Regions from separate parts of the Exiguobacterium sp. SH0S1 genome, predicted to be linked through region 3. Evidence: riboswitches for the same ligand, from Rfam matches in the RefSeq annotation. Region 3 holds a riboswitch; each other region holds the start of a gene.
What was found. A riboswitch is a leader RNA that binds a small molecule or an ion and turns the genes downstream of it on or off. The one in region 3 is predicted to bind S-adenosylmethionine.
Positions count from the first base shown of each region.

Region 1 (6,518 bases), on a different contig from region 3:
GGAGAAAACGCCATGACCGTATCGGGAAACGGCTCGATTTCATTCCCGGCCTCTGTCAATTCATCAGCATTTTGCACGGCGAGGCGAGCGGCTTCGTCTGCTGGACGGACAGACGGATAGTGCCGAATCGAATGACCCGCAGTCAAATCGACGAACTCCGGGAATGCATCGACCATTTCCACTGAATAATGTGGTGAGGCCATATCCCGACACATCGCATAATTTTCGTCCCCTTGTATGTATGTCACGGCTTTAAATCCATATTCCCAACCCGTGTCCGTCATCGGATGGCGGCTCGCCACGACCGTATCGAACACAGTCAGGTCACCCTTCAACTCGGTCGTCAAGTCCCCAGTGCAGGCCGCGAGCGTCTCACCGGCCGATTCGAGCACCACTGGTTGTTCTAGTGAGTATTTGCTGACGGTCCAATGGGCGTCGACATACGACAATTTCACGACGTCTTGTTTCTCTTCACCACACCCGGCCAACAAGCTCGTGGATATTACAAGTAAACCGACTAACTTTTTCAAATTATCCGCCCCTTGAATTTTATTATCTCCAATTTTACCATTATATTACTTTGGAGAGGGTATGAAAAACCCGCCCATGAAATTGGACGGGTGCGATGAATCGATTAGATGCTGTTATCGATGGCGCGTGTCAGTCTCGTCTCGACATCCAGTGCGATGGACTGGAGCGACTCGTCCTCGATCAATTCGATCAGTTTCGTCGGTTTCGGCATGCCGACGTGGGTCGCCCCGTCTTTCGTGAAGACGGCGAGCTTGCACGGCAGGAAGTAGCCGCCCTCACGGTGCGCCGTGATGACTTTCTTGGCCTCTTTCGGGTTGCACACTTCGAGGATACGATAGTCCCCGTCGATGGCTTCACCTTTCTCTTTGAGCGTATCACTCAAGTCGAAATCCCACAGCACGCCGAACGATTCGTCCTTGAGCGTCGCTTTCAACTTTTCGACCACTGCTTCGACCGACTGATCCGTCTTCACCGTATAATCAAACATGTAAGCCCCTCCTTGTTTGTTGTCTCTCTCGTCATGTACCCGAACTCGCTTGAAACGAATCGTTCCGACGATTTCGAAAAAAGTATATGTGATTTGAAACATATTCTACGCCGAACCCGTATAATCGAGAGACAATAAAGTAATCCAACCTTAGGAAAAGGAGAAGTGGTTGTCGTGACGGTCACCGTATTCACGCATACAAGCTGCAGTTCTTCCCGCAAGACGCTCGATTGGTTACGCGAACAGAATATCCCGTTCATCGAGAAGAAATTGACCGACCAAGGAATGTCGTTCACCGAGTTCAAGGAGATGCTCCGGCTCACCGAAAACGGGACGACCGATCTCTTGTCTGTCCAAAAAAGTGTCTACAAACAAGCGGCCGACCAGCTCGACGAGATGTCGCTCCGCGAACTGTACAGTTTTGTCGCGACGCATCCGCAGATCTTGAAGAGTCCGATCGTCGTCGATGACAACCGGATCCAGATCGGGTTCAGCGAGAAAGAGATCCGGACGTTCATCCCGCGGCATAACCGGATCGCCGACTTGAAACGACTATTAGACAAACAGTAAGAGCGCCGCAAATTTTGCGACGCTCTTTTGTCAGGCTTTCTTTAGACGGGCCGCCAAGCGGTTGCCGAATGATTGGATCGACTGCACGAGCAGGATCAAGACGAAGATCGTCACGTACATGACTTCCGGCTCGAACCGGAGATGCCCGTACTGATAGGCGATATCGCCGAGTCCACCCGCACCGACGAGACCCGCCATCGCCGTCGCACCGATCAGACCGATCGTCGCGATCGTCAGACCGAGCACGATCGACGACCGCGCCTCACGGATCAATACGTACCAGATGATCTTACGCGTCGAGATGCCCATCGCCTCGTACGCCTCGACGACGCCGCGATCGACTTCGAGCAGTGCCGACTCCATCAAACGGGCGATGTATGGCGCCGTGAAGACGATGAGCGGCAACAGCACGCCTTGGACGCCGATCGTCGTCCCCATGATGAAACGGGTGAACGGCAAGATGAAGAATAGCAGAATGATGAACGGGATCGAGCGGACGACGTTGATCACGCTCGACAATGCCCCGTAAAAGTAACGGTTCGCGAGCCGTCCATTCGGCCGCGTCAAGACGAGGAGCGTCCCGAGCGGCAAGCCGATCAGTGTCGAGATGACGAGCGCGATGCCGGTCATCGTCAGCGTCTGGATCGTGCCCGTCCAAATCAAGTCACCCCAATTTTCCCAAAACTGCAGCATGGTTCGTCACCTCCTTCACTTTGACGCCGCTCGCTTCAAGGTAGCGGACGGCTTGGTCGGTCTGTGCCTGGTCCCCGTCGAGATGGACGAGCAAGTTGCCGACGAGACCGCCTTTCAGCTTTTTGATCCCGCCCCCGATGATGTTCGGCAGCAGGCCGAACCGTTTCGTCAACTCGGCGAGGACGGCCTGTTCGGTCTGGTGACCGATGAACGACAAGTTGACGAGCGTCCCGTGCGAGCTCAACACGTCGACGACTTCTTTCGGGACGTCGAGGTTCGCTTTCAAGAAGCGGCGCGTCGTCGGATGTTGCGGGTCCGAGAAGACGTCGAGGACGTCCCCTTCCTCGACGATCTTGCCGGCGTCGATGACGGCGACCCGGTCACAGATGCGCTCGATGACTTCCATCTCATGGGTGATCAAGAAGATCGTCAGCCCGAGCTCGCGGTTGATCTCGAGCAACAGATCGAGGATCGACTCGGTCGTCTCCGGGTCGAGCGCGCTCGTCGCCTCGTCACTGAGCAGGATGTCCGGCTCGTGCGCCAAGGCCCGAGCGATGGCGACGCGCTGTTTCTGGCCGCCGGAGAGTTGCTCCGGGTAATGTTTACGGTGATCGGTCAGTCCGACGATATCGAGATACTTGTCGACCCGCTCGCTGATCGAGCGTTTATCGAGTCCTTCTAGGCGGAGCGGGATGGCGACGTTGTCTTCGACGGTCGCCGTCTTCAGCAGGTTATAGTGCTGGAAGATCATCCCGATGCGGTGACGGAGCTTTGATAACCCTTTTTTGTCGAGCGTCGTGATGTCTTGTCCCTCGATCTCGACTTGACCTGACGTCGGCCGTTCGAGCAGATTGATCATGCGGATGAGCGTGCTCTTGCCAGCGCCGCTCCGACCGATGATGCCGAAGATTTCGCCCTTTTCAATCGTCAGCGAGACATCGTCGAGTGCCGTGACGGTCCCTTTGTTTACCGTGAACGTTTTTGAGATCTGTTTGAGTGCGATCATAGTGCCTCCTTAAAACGCCGGGACGATCGAGCCGTCGAACGTCTCTTCGATGAACGTCCGGACCTCGTCCGAGTGGTAGTAAGATTTGAGTGTCTCGACGACTTCATCGTCTTTGTTGTCGGTACGGACGACGACGTAGTTCGGGTACGGGTTGTCGACCGTGTCTTCATGGAACAAGGCGTCCTCATTGATCGATAGGCCGGCACCCATCGCGAAGTTCGTGTTGATGGCCGCGAGCGCGACTTCCGGGAGCTGGGTCGGGAGCTGTGACGCCTCGAGCTCGATGAATTCGAGGTTGAGCGGGTTCTCAGCGATGTCACGTTTCGTCGCCTTGTCCGTCAATCCTTCTTTCAAGGTGATGAGTCCGGCCGTCTCATACAGGCGCAGCGCCCGAAGTTCGTTCGCCGGGTCGTTCGGGACGGCGACTTTATCGCCCTCCTTCAACTCCTTGATGTCCGTCAGCTTGTCCGAATAGAGCCCCATCGGGAAAGCGACCGTCTTGAACACGTCGTCAATCTTATAGCCTTTGTCCGCCTTCTGCAGCTCGAGGAACGACAGCGTCTGGTAACTGTTCACGTCGAGACTGCCTTCGTCGAGTGCGGTGTTCGGCGTGTTGTAGTCGTTGAACACCTTGATGTCGAGCTCGAGGCCATCCTCGGCCGCGAGTTCTTTTACTTTCTCGGCGATCTGCTGGTGCGGTCCGCCTGTCACGCCGATCGTGAGGGATTCTGTGCTGAGCGATTCGCTCGCGTCCGATTGGCCGCACGCCGACAAGGCGATGGCCGCGAGTAGAGATGTTCCTGCGAGTACTGTTTTCTGTTTGATGTTCATGAATGATTCCTCCTCCAAAATAAAAGCCCGCTACTCATAAAGAGTGGCGGGCACGACAAGTCAAAGACAGTCGGACACGCTCATCTCCCAGACGTTTCGTCTGTTGGAATTAGCACCATGATCATTACGATCTGGTTGCCGGGTTTCATAGGGCCAGTCCCTCCACCACTCTTGATAAGCTATCGGTCTTATTTAATTGTTATCATCTTACTTTTAATTATTTTATTTGTAAACAGAAAATACTAAATTTTCAAAAATTATTTTCAAATAGTCAATATCGAGCGGGACGGGTGAACGTTGCAATTCGGTCTCGGCCCGGACCGCGTCGACCAGTTGCGGGATGTCGGCCGGAACGAGTCCGAGCGTCTCAAGTGACGTCGGCGCGCCGATCCTGGCGAGCCACGCCTCTAAATATGGGGCGTCAGACGAGCCACGCAACCGTTCTTGGACAAGGAGTCCGAATCCGACCTTGTCGCCATGTAAGAACGGGTGGGTCGACTCGAAGCGGCTGAGCGCGTTGTGAACGGCGTGGGCGACGGCTACGCGTGTCCCGGCGTCCCCGAAACCACCGACGGCACCGCCGACGGCAAGGGTGTGATCGACCGCGAACCGGGTCTCTGGCCCATACGCGGTGAAACTGGACTCACTCAAGTCGAGTTCGACGAGCCGGCCGCATTGCTTGGCCAAGGCGAGACCGGTATTGACGCCGGCATCAGGCGAACTGTCGCCGCTCAAATAGCGGGCCTCGTAAAACTTGGCGACCGTGTCGATGACGCCGGCCCGGAAGTAGTCGTACGGCGAGTCGGTCACGACCCTTGCGTCGACGATGACCCGCTCGATGACGACGCGGAACACGTCGTAGCGGTCATAGGCTCCCTGCTCGTCATAGATGACGCTGAGCGGCGTGAAGGCGGCACAGTTCGAGGCGAGCGTCGGGATGACGATCAGCGGGACACCTTGCCGGTAAGCGACGAGTTTCGCCGTGTCGACGAGCTTGCCCCCACCGACGGCAAGGAGGACGTCCACATCCTTCAAACGGAGCCGTTCGACCTCGGCGTCCGTGCATTCGCCACGGAACAGCGATGTCGGATAGGCAGTGATCGCTGGCAGGACACGCTTGACGACGTCAAAACCGTTCTGCCCGCGCAGCACGTGAGCACGACGGCCAGCGATCAATTCATCGAGCCGCTCGAGCGCGTCATCCGCATGGTCGTACTCGAGCACGGCTTGGCGGATCATGCCCGGACCTCTTCATACGTCGCGAACAGTTTCTCGATCCGCTCGACGGCCTCGTCGATCTTCGGCTCGGCGGAGACGAGCCCGAACCGGACGTACCGCTCGCCTTCTGAGCCGAAGAAATAGCCCGGCGTCACGGCGACCCCTGCCTCGTGGAGCAGCTTATACGAGAACGATTTTGCGTCCCCGTCCGGCACTTTCGCCCAGACGAAGAACGAGCCACTCGGGGCCGTGATGTCCCATCCGGCCTGACGTAACCCGTCGACGAGCCGGTCGCGGCGGGCCTCATACAACCGTGACAAGTCGTCCCGGAGCGAACGTGGCGACTCGAGCGCGGCGATGGCCGCCTCTTGGATGGCCGAGAACACGCTCACATGGACGTGGTCTTGATACGTGTTGATCGCCTCGATGATGTCGCGGTTGCCGACGGCGAAAGCGACCCGCCAGCCGGACATGTTGAACGCCTTCGACATCGTATACACCTCGATGCCGATGTCTTTCGCTCCAGGCGCCTGCAGGAAGCTCGGCGGGACGTGACCGTCGAAACCGATGCTGCCGTAGGCGAAGTCGTGGACGACCATGAGGTCATGCTTATTCGCGAACCGGACCGTGTCGTCAAAGAACGCGGGCGACGCGACGGCGCCGGTCGGATTGCTCGGGTAGTTCAAATACATGAGTCGCGCCCCCTGCGGATCGAGCGTCTCGTAATCAGGAAGATAGCCGTTCTCTTCCCGGAGGACGAGGTCGTGGACGACCGCTCCGGCGAGACGTGCCCCCGAGATGTAGTCCGGATAGCCCGGGTTCGGTAGCAACATGCCGTCACCTGGCTCGAGCACACATTGCGGGAGCGTGATGAGTCCCGACTTGCTGCCGATCAAGATGGCCACTTCGGTCTCGGCATCGAGCGCGACGCCGTATTCGGTCTGGTAGAACGTCGCGACCGCTTGCTTCAGGCGCGTCTGTCCCCGGAACGGTCCGTATTGGTGCGTCGCCGGGTCGAGCAGGGCCGTCTGCAGCGCCTCGCAGATCGAGGCCGGTGTCGGCAAGTCGGGCGTCCCTTGGCCGAGCCGGATGACGTCGCGGCCTGAACGCTCGAGTGCGGCGACTTCGGCGGCGAGTCCGACGAAATGCTGGGGTGGTAACGTTTTAAGTAACTTCGAGCGT
Region 1 is NZ_SJVC01000001.1:740,329-746,846, forward strand. Features, by position in the region: gene EVJ20_RS03755 (hypothetical protein) at 1-530, opposite strand, end outside; gene EVJ20_RS03760 (DUF302 domain-containing protein) at 635-1,018, opposite strand; gene EVJ20_RS03765 (Spx/MgsR family RNA polymerase-binding regulatory protein) at 1,193-1,588, shown strand; gene EVJ20_RS03770 (methionine ABC transporter permease) at 1,619-2,281, opposite strand; gene EVJ20_RS03775 (methionine ABC transporter ATP-binding protein) at 2,253-3,287, opposite strand; gene EVJ20_RS03780 (MetQ/NlpA family ABC transporter substrate-binding protein) at 3,297-4,118, opposite strand; SAM riboswitch class I at 4,196-4,299, opposite strand; gene EVJ20_RS03785 (iron-containing alcohol dehydrogenase) at 4,341-5,357, opposite strand; gene EVJ20_RS03790 (aminotransferase class I/II-fold pyridoxal phosphate-dependent enzyme) at 5,354-6,518, opposite strand, start outside.
Region 1: it holds a riboswitch for S-adenosylmethionine, as region 3 does, so the genes downstream of both, EVJ20_RS03780 (MetQ/NlpA family ABC transporter substrate-binding protein) here and EVJ20_RS10520 (Na+/H+ antiporter NhaC family protein) in region 3, are expected to answer to the same signal.

Region 2 (6,518 bases), on a different contig from region 3:
CCGGTGCCTTTGTCGACTAAGTAAATCTGGCCATTCCCGTCTCATACCAAGACGGTCACACTTCATCGTTCGGGCAAGCACGGAGCTGCTGTTTCACACGTGAACCGTTCCCCCTACATGGTGTGTGATCGCTGCTTCATTCGGCTCGAACACGCCCGCTTCGGTGATGAGTCCGGTGATCAGTTCAGGCGGTGTGACGTCAAACGCCGGGTTAAAGACGGTGATCCCGACCGGCGCCGTAGGTTGTCCGCCGATATGGGTCACTTCTAGCGCGCTCCGCTCCTCGATTTGAATCACATCGTCCGCCGTCAAATCGAACGTCGAATGCGGGGCCGCGACGTAAAACGGGATCCCGTAATGTTTAGCCAGGACGGCGAGCTGAAGCGTGCCAATCTTATTGGCGACGTGACCCGTCCGTGTGATGCGGTCAGCGCCGACGATGATGGCGTCGACCCCTTTCGCCTGAATCGTCCAAGCGGCCATATTGTCGGTGATGAGCGTGACGTCGATGTCGGCCTGGTCGAGTTCCCAGACGGTCAGGCGTGCCCCTTGGAGGAGCGGCCGCGTCTCACAAGCGAAGACGTTAAACGCGATACCTCGCTCTTTCCCGACGTAAAACGGAGCGAGCGCAGTCCCGTAACGCGACGTCGCGATCGCCCCGGCGTTACAGATCGTTAAGACGTTCCCCCCTGCTGGCAGCACCGTGAGCGCATGCTCCCCGATGGCCCGATACGTGTCGACGTCTCGCTCGAACAGCGCGATGGCCCGATGTTTGATGTCAGTCGCGATTCTTTCAAAGTCGTCTCCGACGTTGAATCCGAGAAGCGACTCGATCACGTTTTGAAGATTGACCGCCGTCGGTCGCGTCGCGATCAACCGACGGCCGACGAGGTCGAGCCGGCGTGTGAAGTCCGGGTCATCTTGAAGCCGGACCGCTTCTTTCGCGAGCACGAATGCGCCGAAATAGGCGATGGCCGGCGCGCCTCGGACTTGTAACGTCTCGATGGCGTGCTCCGCCTGTTCGAGCGTCGCGATCGTCACGTACCGCTCCTCATGGGGCAGTAACGTTTGGTCTAAAATGACGAGCTCGTCCCGGGACGGTTCGAAGCGAATGTTTTGGACTGTCATACGCGTACCCCCGCTAACAGCGTCACTAATTCATCGATCGAACGGATATCGTGGCGCTGTTTAATGAGCGTCGTGCCGAGCGTGAGCGCTTCCCGTTTCCGCTCGAGCCGGACCGTTTCCGGTAACGTCTCGAGGTCATTGACTCCGGCGAGGCCGATGGTGCGGCGAATCAGTTCGCATCCGGCATAGCCAATCGTGTCGCTAAAGATGGTTTGAAGTAGTTCATCGACGAACCCGTCCGTGTTGAACGGTTCGACCGCCGTCTCAAACTTCGTCCGGAACGTCTTCTCAAACGTCTCCCATACCGTCAATACGTCGGTGAACCGCTCGAACCGTTTGAGTGGGTCATGGAACGTCGATAGCGTCAAATGGGCGACAATTTGCCCGATGTCAAAGCCGAACGGTCCATAAAAAGCGAACTCCGAATCGATGACTTTCGTCTCTTGTTGCGTCGCGAAGATGCTGCCTGTATGTAAGTCCCCGTGCAAGAGCGCGTCGTGTTTCGTGACGAAACCGACTTTCAGTTTCGTGACCTCCACTTTCAATTTCTGGTCACGCCAAAGCGCTTCGACGTCCTGACGGAGCGCGGTTTCGATGTTGTTCGATTCGGCATCTTTGTACGGATCGGTGAAGATCAGTTTTTCAGTGATATCGCATAGTTCCGGGTTGTAATAATCCCGTTCTTTCCGCTTCTTCTCAATCGGGCCGGCCGCATAGTCGGACGTCTCAAACAACGTCTGTCCTAAAAACTCACCGATGTGACGGGCAAGTTCAGGATACGTTTTCCCTTCCAAATAGCCCGTCCGGACGATATCAAAGTCAGACAAGTCTTCTAAAATCGTGTAGGCGAGCGTTCGGTCACTGCCGAGAACGACCGGGACGAAACGCGGGACGACGCTGGCGAATTCGCGCAACGCGAGCTGCTCGATCCACGCCCGTTCAAGTGTGAGCGGCCAACTCTCGCCGACGACTTTCGCATACGGTAGCGCCTGCTTGACGATGAGGCTCGTTTCGCCTTGACGGATGCGGAAGACGAGGTTCAAGTTGCCGTCCCCGATCTCCTCGCAATGCGCGATGCCCCCATCTTCGAGTAACCCTAACGTTCTGACGTGCTCGACGACTGTCTGTTCTGTAAATGGTTGATAAGCCATGTCTGTTTCCCCTTTCGGTATATTCCCCACAAAAAAAGCCCCTTTCTCCGCGAGAAAGAGGCACAGCCGTAACGGTTGTTCCTCTCATCTGTCAGACGTATGTCTGGTGGATGTAGCACCGTGCCTACTGGTCGGTTGCTGCGGCATCATCGGGCCAATTCCCTCTGCCAACTCGCGATAAGAGTGTCGTATTCGATTGTGTGAACTTGTTGTGATGAATATTACGGACTCGACCCCACCTTTGTCAACGGCAATTTGCTGGAGCAACGGTCACTTTTTTTATGCATATATGGTAACAACGAACTCAAACTTTTTTTCTCAAAAAAAGGAATTGACGAACCGGATATTGTGTGACAAAATTCAATTAAATTTCACAACTTCAAAATACATTCTTATCAAGAGCAGACGGAGGGGACAAGCCCGATGATGTCGCAGCAACCGACCCGATTGGGCACGGTGCTAATTCTTGCAGCGTAAGCTGAGAGATAAGAGTTCATTTTTTTATGATGACCTCTTGCCTCGGCATGGGGTCATTTTTTGTTTGACCGGAAGGAGGAACGAACATGAGTATTACTGCCACATATGAAATCAGCCGGACGGACCGCGTCGCGACTGTCGCCGAGAAAATCGCCCTCGAACTGACCGTCGGCACGTGGACGGAACTGCCTCACCTAGAGCAAGAACAATTAAAGGCGTATCGGGGCGAGGTCGTCTCAACGACGCATACGGAAACAACGAGCCGCTTCACAATCCGTTATCCGCTCCATAACGTCACGCCCGACTTCTCATCCATCTTGACGACGACGTTCGGGAAATTATCGCTCGATGACTCGGTACGCTTGATCGACTTAACGTTACCCGAAACGCTTGCATCTGAATTCCCCGGAGCAAAGTTCGGTGTTCAAGGCGTTCGTGAGTTGCTCGACGTACATGATCGCCCGCTCGTCATGAGCATCTTTAAAGGGATCATCGGCCGTGATTTACGCTTCTTAGAACAGCAACTTCGAGACCAGCTCGCCGGCGGCATCGACATCGTCAAAGATGATGAAATCCTATACGACAACCCGCTCACTCCGTCGCTTGAACGAGCTAAAATCGGGGCGGCCGTCATCCAAGAACAGTTCGAAACGACCGGGAAACGTTCGCTCTATGCCATCACGCTCAGCGGTCCGGTGTTCGGGCTGCGTGACCAAGCGCTCCGCTTGATCGAGGCGGGCGCGACGGCACTGTTGTTCAACGTCTATACATACGGGCTCGACACACTCCGCGAACTCGCGAGCGATCCAACAATTAACGTCCCGATTTTGGCGCACCCCGCGTTCGCCGGGGCCTTGACCGGCTCGATCAGCCACTCGCTCTTGCTCGGAAAATTGATCCGCCTCGCGGGGGCCGACTTGACGCTGTTCCCGTCCCCATACGGTTCACTTGCGACACCGTCTGATGAGGCGTTCACGATTCGGGATGGCAGTGCTCGGCCGCACTGGACGAAACCGATTCTACCGGTCCCATCGGCCGGTATCCATCCGGGGCTCGTCCCGGACATCATCCGTGATTTCGGCACAGACGTCGTCATCAACGCCGGCGGCGGCATCCACGGTCACCCAGACGGCGCGGCCGCCGGGGCCCGGGCGTTCCGACAAGCGATTGAGCAAGTATTGGGCGTGGCGAGCCAGACGAACGAGCTCGAGGCCGCGTTAAAGGCGTGGTCAAAACAATGACGATTCACATCTTGTGTGACTTCGATGGGACGATCACGGCCGAGGACAACATCATCGCTTTGATGCGGGCGTTCGCACCGCCCGAATGGCACGCGCTCAAAGACGATGTGCTCGCTCAAGACATCTCGATCCGCTCCGGGGTCGGGCAGATGTTCCAGCTGTTGCCGAGCGCTGACGCTTCGGCGTACCGTGACTACTTGCTGGACCGCATCACCTTGCGCCCAGGTTTCCCAGCATTTTTGGAAGAGATCCGAGAACATGGCTGGAAGTTCGACGTCGTCAGCGGCGGCATGGACTTTTTCGTACACCCGATCTTGCAAGACCACGTCGCGCCGGACCACATCTACTGTAACGTCGCCGACTTCTCAGGCGAGACGGTACGCGTCGACTGGCCCTACGCCTGTGACGCGCATTGCACGAATGATTGTGGTTGCTGCAAACCGACAATCGCCCGGACGATCGTCGATCCCGTTGATCGCTTGATCGTCATCGGTGACTCGGTGACCGACTTCGAGATCGCCAAACGGGCCGATTTCGTCTACGCCCGTGGGCAACTCATCACGCTCTGTGAAGCAGAAGGCATCGCCTACGCCCCGTTCGAGACGTTCGACGACATCACCCATCACATGAAGGAGGTGCACGTATGAGCGTGACCGCACGTTGGCTTGAACTCGCCGACATTAAAGACGAACTCGCCGCGCGCGACTGGTTCCCCGGAACGAGTGGCAATTTGGCGATTCGTGTCTCCGACGACCCGCTGACCTTCCTCGTCACGGCGAGCGGACGCGATAAACGAAAACGGACCGCGGACGATTTCGTCCTCGTAGACGCGGCCGGCAGGTTACTTGGCGAACAAACTGGTAAACCGTCCGCTGAGACGCTGTTACACGTCGAGGTGTTCAACAAGACCGCGGCGGCGTGTTCACTCCACGTACATACGGTCGACAACAACGTCATCTCCGAGCTCCATGCCGTGAACGGTGAGGTCGTCTTCACGGGGCAAGAGATCATCAAGGCACTCGGGTATTGGGAAGAGGACGCGGTCGTCCGGGTCCCAATCATCGACAATCATGCCGACATCCCGACGCTCGCGGCCGCCTTCGCGCCTCACGTCCATTCAAGCGCCGGTGCCGTCCTCATCCGTAATCACGGCATCACGGTCTGGGGCGAGACGCCGGCTGCGGCGAAACGTTATTTAGAAGCATACGAATTTTTGTTCAGCTACACGTTAAAACTACGCGCCTTAGGCGTCCATTCATAAGGAGGAACTATCTATGGCAACTGTCTATTTCCAACAAACCGAAGAACGTCTCGTCGACCAATCTGAAGTGAACGTATTTTTAGAATCGCGCGGTATTCTGTATGAGCAGTGGGACATCGCTAAACTTCCGATCGCGCTTCAAGAAAACTACGAACTGACGGCCGACGACAAGCAAGCCATCCTCGCAACGTTCCGTGACGAGATTCAAGACGTGTCGGAGCGCCGCGGCTATCAAACGGCCGACGTCATCTCGCTGTCTGACGCGACACCGAACTTGGACGAACTGCTTGTCAACTTCCAAAAGGAACACCATCATACGGACGACGAGGTCCGCTTCATCGTCAGCGGGCACGGCATCTTCGCCATCGACGACGCCGAACGTGGCTACTTCAACATCGAACTCAATCCGGGCGATTTGATTTCGGTCCCGGTGAACACGCGCCACTACTTCACGCTCCAAGACGACCGCCAAGTCGTCGCCGTCCGCATCTTCGTGACAACAGAAGGCTGGGTGCCGATCTACGAGAAGCAAGACGTGACTGCCTAACAAAAAATCCTGCCTTCCGCATACGCGAAAGACAGGATTTTTTTTAATGCTTGACCGCTGTCGGTTTGGAAGAGAACCAACCCCAAACAGCAATCCCAACCATGACCGACCAGAAGAACAGTGTCCAACCTAACGAGTGGACGAAACCGTCTGGAAGACCCATGAACGCGAACGGTGTACCGGCAATCAATTCCTTGAAGCCAGGGTGTTCGAGGACGAGTACCGTCAACTTCACACCGACCCAGCCGACGATGAGGAAGGCGGCCGTCTCCAGTGTCGGACGTTGATGCAGCAACTTCACGAAGACGCGGGCCGCGAATCGCATCAAGATGACCCCGATGAGTCCACCCGTCAAGACGACGAAGAATTGACCTGAGTCGATTCCACCGATCTCTCCAAGACCGAGCGGCGGCAAGCTGACTGCGAGTGCGACCGCTGCCAAGATCGAGTCGACCGCGAAAGCGATGTCGGCGAACTCGACTTTTACGACCGTCCACCAAAACTCTTTTTTCGTGACCGGCTTCTCGGTAATTGCCGTCTCTTCTTTCGCCTCGGCAGCGAGGTCTTGTCTTGGATCCATCTTGCGCGCCTTATACGTCATATATAGATGTCGCGCGCTCATCCCGATCAAGTAAAGGGCACCGAGTGCTTGGACTTGCCAGACGTTGATTAAGAACGAGATTAAGAATAATGCGATGAAGCGGAAGACGAAC
Region 2 is NZ_SJVC01000005.1:156-6,673, forward strand. Features, by position in the region: gene mtnA (S-methyl-5-thioribose-1-phosphate isomerase) at 94-1,128, opposite strand; gene mtnK (S-methyl-5-thioribose kinase) at 1,125-2,279, opposite strand; SAM riboswitch class I at 2,361-2,463, opposite strand; SAM riboswitch class I at 2,669-2,771, shown strand; gene EVJ20_RS11695 (2,3-diketo-5-methylthiopentyl-1-phosphate enolase) at 2,843-3,997, shown strand; gene EVJ20_RS11700 (2-hydroxy-3-keto-5-methylthiopentenyl-1-phosphate phosphatase) at 3,994-4,644, shown strand; gene EVJ20_RS11705 (methylthioribulose 1-phosphate dehydratase) at 4,641-5,258, shown strand; gene EVJ20_RS11710 (cupin domain-containing protein) at 5,272-5,805, shown strand; gene EVJ20_RS11715 (TerC family protein) at 5,849-6,518, opposite strand, start outside.
Region 2: it holds a riboswitch for S-adenosylmethionine, as region 3 does, so the genes downstream of both, mtnK (S-methyl-5-thioribose kinase) here and EVJ20_RS10520 (Na+/H+ antiporter NhaC family protein) in region 3, are expected to answer to the same signal.

Region 3 (6,518 bases):
AGTTTTTGAGAGGGGACCGACATGCCTGGACATGTGTATCGTTTACATTGGGAAAAATAGTCCGACGACGAGGCCGAGCAATGCGCCGACGATGACTTGGTACGGTGTATGGCCGACGAGTTCGTTCAAGATCGGCGTGTCGTGCTTGATCCCTTTAAAATAGTCGTTCAATAGACGGGCTTGGAAACCAACGGCTTGACGGACGCCGGTCGCGTCGTACATGACGATCGTCGCGAACGTGAGCGCGAGGGCGAACATGCTTGAGTCGAGGCCTTCAGCCCGGCCGATCGCGGTCGCGAGCGCGACGACGGTCGAGGTGTGGGAGCTTGGCATTCCGCCTGAGGCGAACATAATTTCAAGTTCAAAGTCACGTGTTCGAATGAGTTCGGTCACAAGTTTGGCCGCCTGGGCGATAAACCAGGCCAGTATTGCGGCGAGTAACGGTTCGTTAAAGAGCAATTCAGTCACTTCCTGTCTGACAATAGTATCTACACTATACCCGATTCCATGCCGCGCTAGACGTAAAGTTTCTGTCAAAAATAGCGTCGCGGGCATTTGCCCGCGACGCTATTCGGTCGATTTTTGTTACCCGACGACGCCTTCAGTCTCTTGAAGTTGTTCCGCAATATTCTCGATGATATAGCGGTTGCGTGGATGCTCCTGACACTCTTTCGAGCATGAACGCATCTGTTTGGGTTCACACTCTTCACAACAGAAGTGTTGGGCATTGCACTCCGGGTTGGCACAATTAACGTAACGGACCGTCTTCGTTCCACAGTGCATGCACGTTGAAACGACTGACGGATTGACCGTGTTGACTGGGACGTTGATGCGCTCGTCAAAGACGTAAAGCTCGCCGTCCCAGTTTTCCCCTTGTGTTGCTTCGTCTTTGCCGTACATGGCGACGCCGCCTTTTAAGTGGAAAATGTTGTCGTGACCTTGGTCACGCATATATGCGGTAAATTTCTCGCAACGGACGCCTCCGGTACAGTACGTGAGAAGTGTTTTCCCTTCGTAGAGGTCTTTGTTCTCCTCGAGCCAGTCTGGCATGTAACGAGAAGCCTCTACGTCGATTTTGATCGCATTTTTGAAGTGACCAAGATCGTACTCGTAGTTGTTACGAACGTCGAGGATGACGACATCATCGCGATTCATCATCTCTTTCCATTCTTCCGGTTCGAGATACGCACCGTGTTGTTTAGGCACGTCGAACTCGCCATCAAAGCGCCACGTCACGAGCTCTTGTTTGTGACGGACAAAGATTTTCTTGAAAGCATGCTCTTCGACTTCATCGATTTTGAACTCGATGTCGCTGAAGTATGGATCGGCTTTCAAGTCGTTCATGTACTGTTCGGTTTGTTCCCAAGTGCCCGAGCACGTCCCGTTGATTCCTTCGGAAGAAATCAAGATACGTCCTTTGATCCCGAGGTCCTTACAATACTTGAGGTGTTGTTGTGTCAGTGTTTCTGGGTCCTCGATGTTGACGTACTTATAGTACAGTAAGACCCGCATTGGTTTTGTTTCCATGTTATTGCTCCCCTGTGTTCAGTTTTTTGCAGGAAAACGAACGTTGGGTTGTGTCGTTCGACGAATGAACTTGCCTGCAACCACAAGTCCATTATTATATGATAGATATCACAGTGAAATTTCGCAAATACTTTTTATTTTTTTTTGAGGAGGGCAGGGGGATGCGTCCTCTTGAACGAATTCGGGTAAAAGGTAGTAACGAAAGCCGAAGGTGGAAACTGAAATGCTCACATCACTCCAACAATATATATTGAACATCATCGAATGGCTCCAAGGACTGCCGGGAGGTCCTTGGGCTGGACTTGGGGCCCCGTTCCTAGAAGCGATTTTCCCGTTCCTCCCGCTCGTCTTGATCATCTCGGCGAACGCGGCCACGTATGGCTTCTGGCTCGGTGTGCTCTTGTCATGGATCGGCAGTTTGGCAGGGACGCTCCTCGTGTTCGCCGCCGTCCGATACGTGTTCCGCAAACCGATGACGCGTTGGCTCGAAAAACATAAACAGGGTGTCTATTGGCTCGATCGCATCAACCATATGAGTCCAATCTCGCTCGGATTCTTATATTCGTTGCCGTTCATCCCGGTCAGTTTGATCACGTACTTACTCGCCTTGATTCAAATGCCGCTCCGGACGTTCGTATTGGCGGCCGGATTCGGGAAACTGCTCGTCGTCGTCATCTTCTCGGTCATCGGTGATCAGTGGCAAGAGTTCATCCAAAGCCCGTTCCGCTTGTCGATGCTCGGTTTGCTCTTGCTCGTATTGTGGGCGATCAGCCGGGGTCTCGAAGAACTTCTCAAACGGCGCGCTTTCAAAAAACGGAACGAAGAGCTCAAACGTAAACGTGAAGCGAGAACATAAAAATCCTCGAAGGCGACCGCCTTCGAGGATTTTTGCTTAGTTGGTTTTTTTGAAACGTGGGAAGTTGAAGACGATCGCCAAGCCTCCGCAAATGAACAGGAGGAACGGATAGAACATATACGGGACGAGGGCGGGGGACGCCGTGTTCGTCAACTCGGCGGCGATGAGGAGCTGCGCCCCGTAAGGCAGAAGTCCTTGTACCCCGCACGAGAAGATGTCGAGTACGCTCGCTGACTTTTTCCGTTCGATGTCATACGTATCGGCGATATTCGCGGCAAGCGGGCCTGCTACGAGAATCGAGATCGTATTGTTCGCCGTCGCGACGTTCGTCGCACTGACGAGCCCGGCGATGCTCCATTCCGCACCAGCCCGGCGTTGAATCCGTGACGTGAGTGCGTCTCGTAAATAGGTGAGTCCACCGTTATGCGAGATGAGTCCGACGAGTCCGCCCATGAATAATGTCAAGAGCGAGATCTCGGCCATGCCCATCATGCCGTCGGCCATCGCCGTGACGTAAGACGTGACGGCCAAGCTTCCGTCAATCAGCCCGATGATGCCAGCGAGCGCGATGCCGCCGAGCAAAACGAGGATGACGTTCAGTCCGGTCAAGGCGAGGACGATGACGGCGAGATACGGAATCAACTTGTACCATTCGAACGCGGCCACTTCAATCGTCGACTCTCCGCTTGAGAGAACGGCTAACAGGACGGTCGTGATGATTGCGGCCGGGAGCACGATCCAAAAGTTGGTCCGGAACTTGTCGCGCATGTTCGTCCGTTGTGTCCGGACGGCGGCGATTGTCGTATCCGAGATGAACGACAAATTGTCTCCGAACATGGCCCCGCCGACAACGGCCGCGGCCGCGATCGCGATATTGACCCCGCTCTCTTGATGGATGCCGAGCGCGATCGGGGCGAGCGCGGCAATCGTACCGGTCGATGTGCCCATCGCCATCGAGATGAAAGCGGCGATGACGAACAGTCCGCTCAGTAAGAGTGACGGTGGCAGGAACGTCAAGGCCGCATTGACCGTCGCGTCAATCGCACCGATTGCACCGGCGACGCTCGAGAACGCACCGGCGAGCAGGAAGATGAATATCATGATCAAGATGCCTGGATTACCGGCACCTTGGGCGATGCGCTCAACGGTCTGAGTGACGCTTCCTTTCGTCATCATCGCAGCGACAATTAAAGCGATCAACGCCGCGATCAGCACCGGGAACTTGTAAAAGTCGCCATAATAAATACCCGCCCCGATGAAGAAGACGAGGAAGACGAGCAAGGGCAAGAGCGCCCATTTGTTAGCTGTTGGTTGTTCCAATCGATTCACCTCATTTCAAAGAATAGAAAAAAAGAGCCTTCCGAAAAAGGCTCTCTCTGTAAGAGACACCCTTTTCATCTTTCGAGCAGAACGCTCGCTGGATTTGGCACAGGTTACCCGCTGCCGAGACATCTAAGGGCCAGTCCCTCCGTCTCTCTTGATAAAAAGTCGTCATGATGTAGTTGTTAGACACGTTTCCTAACGTACCTGTTTCAAATCGGGTTGTCAACAGAAATCCCCCTGCGCCAGTGGACGCGGGGGGAAGTCATGTCGTCAAAAAGTTGTAATGGGCGACGCGGTTACGACCGGCGTACTTGCCGCCGACGTAAAGGGCCCGGTCAGCGTTACGGATCGTATCGTCAAGCCGTTTGTCGCCGAACGCTTGAATCGTATCGACACCGATCGAGGCGGTCACGGGAATATCGACCCCATCGACACGGAACGGCTTATCTTCAATTTTCTGCCGAATCCGTTCGGCGATATCGACGGCTTGGTCGACGTCGCAATGATTGAGCAGCAAGATGAACTCCTCGCCCCCGTAACGGGCCGCAAAGTCATCGGTCCGGAGCATTTGCCGGATTCGCCGCCCGAACTCTTGGAGCACGCTGTCTCCGACTTGGTGACCGTGCGTGTCATTGATTTTTTTAAAGAAGTCGATGTCGAGCATCGCGACCGAGATCGGGTACATCGAGCCGTCCGAGATTTGTTGAATCCCATACTCGTAGAACGCGCGCGCATTGGCGAGCAGCGTCAAGCTATCGGTGCGGCTTTCCGTGTATAGGCGGTCGCGCTCGTGGCATCGGCTGATCGTTCGGTTGAACGATTTCAACAGTTTTACCATCTCGTTTTGAATGATGGGGGGATAGCCATAGACGTGTTCACCAATCATGACGATACGTGTGCGAATCCCGTCAATCTCTTCTGACTGGACTGAGATGAAGCTGTGGTAATCGTCATGAAACGCATCTGACAACGCTGCGTCCCATTCGAAGCGCATCTCATAATCGACAGACTTGGCGTGTGGATGGCGCGCTTCCATCAAGTCGAAGACGAGTGGACGGTCGATCGGCTGTCGCGTCAACAAATCGAAATAGAGCGTTCGGTCGAACAGGACGAACTCGACAAACCCTTTATCATATTGGTTGAGGCGCTCACATTGACTCAAGAACACTTCAATCGCCTGGGCCTCGCTTTGAGATAGGGAGACGGCCTCTTTCGCTTCATCGTACTGTTCGATCAATGACTTGAACGCGTCTTGGCGCCCTTTTTGAATCATCAACCGCTTAATAAAGAACGTGAGGGCGGCCGCGATGCTGCTGACGACGAGCAAGTTCGTCTCACGGAAGAACGACGCGGCGAAGATGAAGACCAAACTGACGATGTACGTGTAAAACGCGATGCTCAAAAAATCACGGACCGGGATATCGACGCGGAACCACCAGCCGACTTGATACTTCTGGACGACCGTGTTCAAAATTATGGCAATGATCAGACCGACGAGCGGAACGAACGAATCCTGCGAATAGAAGCCAAGACCAGTTTCACCTCCGAGGGCCAAGTAAACACTTGCCGGGATGGCGATTTCTAAAAATGACGTGATCGCGTTCCAAGGATAAGTGAACCGAAAGCGGCGGAGCGCGACGCGCGGTTTTAGGTTGGCGAACTGAAAGACGAGAAGTCCGATTTGGTTGACGAGGAGCGCCGTCTCAAAATCAAAGAATAAAAAGATGATGAGGACGATACTTTCTGAAAACGTGAAATAAATGCCTTTTCGTTCAATCGAGTCCATTTGGAAAATGACGACGAGCAGCGCGATCAAGATGAACGGAAGCGGCTCGATCGCCGGAATATCAAGAACACCGGTTGTAAACAAGGTGATGGTCAGTAAAACGATCAAACTCCAAATGCTCCAACCGAGGACGGACATTTTGCGAAAATGATTCATAGTTCCCTCCTGTGTGGGAAAAGTCTTCTCATATGTATGGTAGGAGATTCGGCACGGTTGCGCCCAAGTCCTGCCTATTCATCATAATGGCTGAATTCTAGCATTGAGTCTACATCAAATATCCTCTATAATGAAGTTGCTTTTCAACCACATAGACGAAAGTCGATGAAAAAGAGAGTAACGATCGTTTAGTCAACAAAGCGACCTAGGGATTGGTGAGAGCCTAGGCTGACAAACATCGCGAAACGCACTTTTGAGATGCTATCCGAAGCGAGTAGGCGTAGCCGGGGGCCCCCCGTTATCACCGTTAAAGTGGTCTGTGTAAAACAGGCAAGAAGAGTGGTACCGCGGGCCAACCCGTCTCTTTGCATCTGTGCAAAGGGCGTTTTTTTTATGACTAGATTTGAAGGAGGAAATTTACATGAGTTATGAACGCAAGTATGCGGAGGCTCTGTCACGTGTCATCGGTGACGAACTCACGCTCGACCAGATTGAGGCATTGATTGAAAAACCAAAACATGAGGCACACGGGGATCTCGCGTTCCCATGCTTCCAACTCGCCAAGGCGTACCGGAAAGCGCCGGTCATGATTGCGACTGACATCGCCGGTGAATTGAACGACGAACTGTTCACAAAAGTTGAAGCGGCCGGTCCATACGTGAACGTCTTCTTGAGCCGTGGCGTCGTCTCGCAGGAAATCATTAACGTGGTTCTCGACGAGCAAGCGGATTACGCGACGCATGCAACACGCAACGAGACGATTGTCACGGACTTCTCATCACCGAACATCGCCAAACCGTTCTCGATGGGGCACTTGCGCTCGACGGTCATCGGTAACGCCATCAACCAGATCGCTCGCAAAAACGGCTA
Region 3 is NZ_SJVC01000003.1:274,942-281,459, forward strand. Features, by position in the region: gene EVJ20_RS10505 (divergent PAP2 family protein) at 43-468, opposite strand; gene trhO (oxygen-dependent tRNA uridine(34) hydroxylase TrhO) at 586-1,527, opposite strand; gene EVJ20_RS10515 (TVP38/TMEM64 family protein) at 1,751-2,383, shown strand; gene EVJ20_RS10520 (Na+/H+ antiporter NhaC family protein) at 2,420-3,703, opposite strand; SAM riboswitch class I at 3,775-3,870, opposite strand; gene EVJ20_RS10525 (GGDEF domain-containing protein) at 3,969-5,648, opposite strand; T-box leader at 5,805-6,016, shown strand; gene argS (arginine--tRNA ligase) at 6,070-6,518, shown strand, end outside.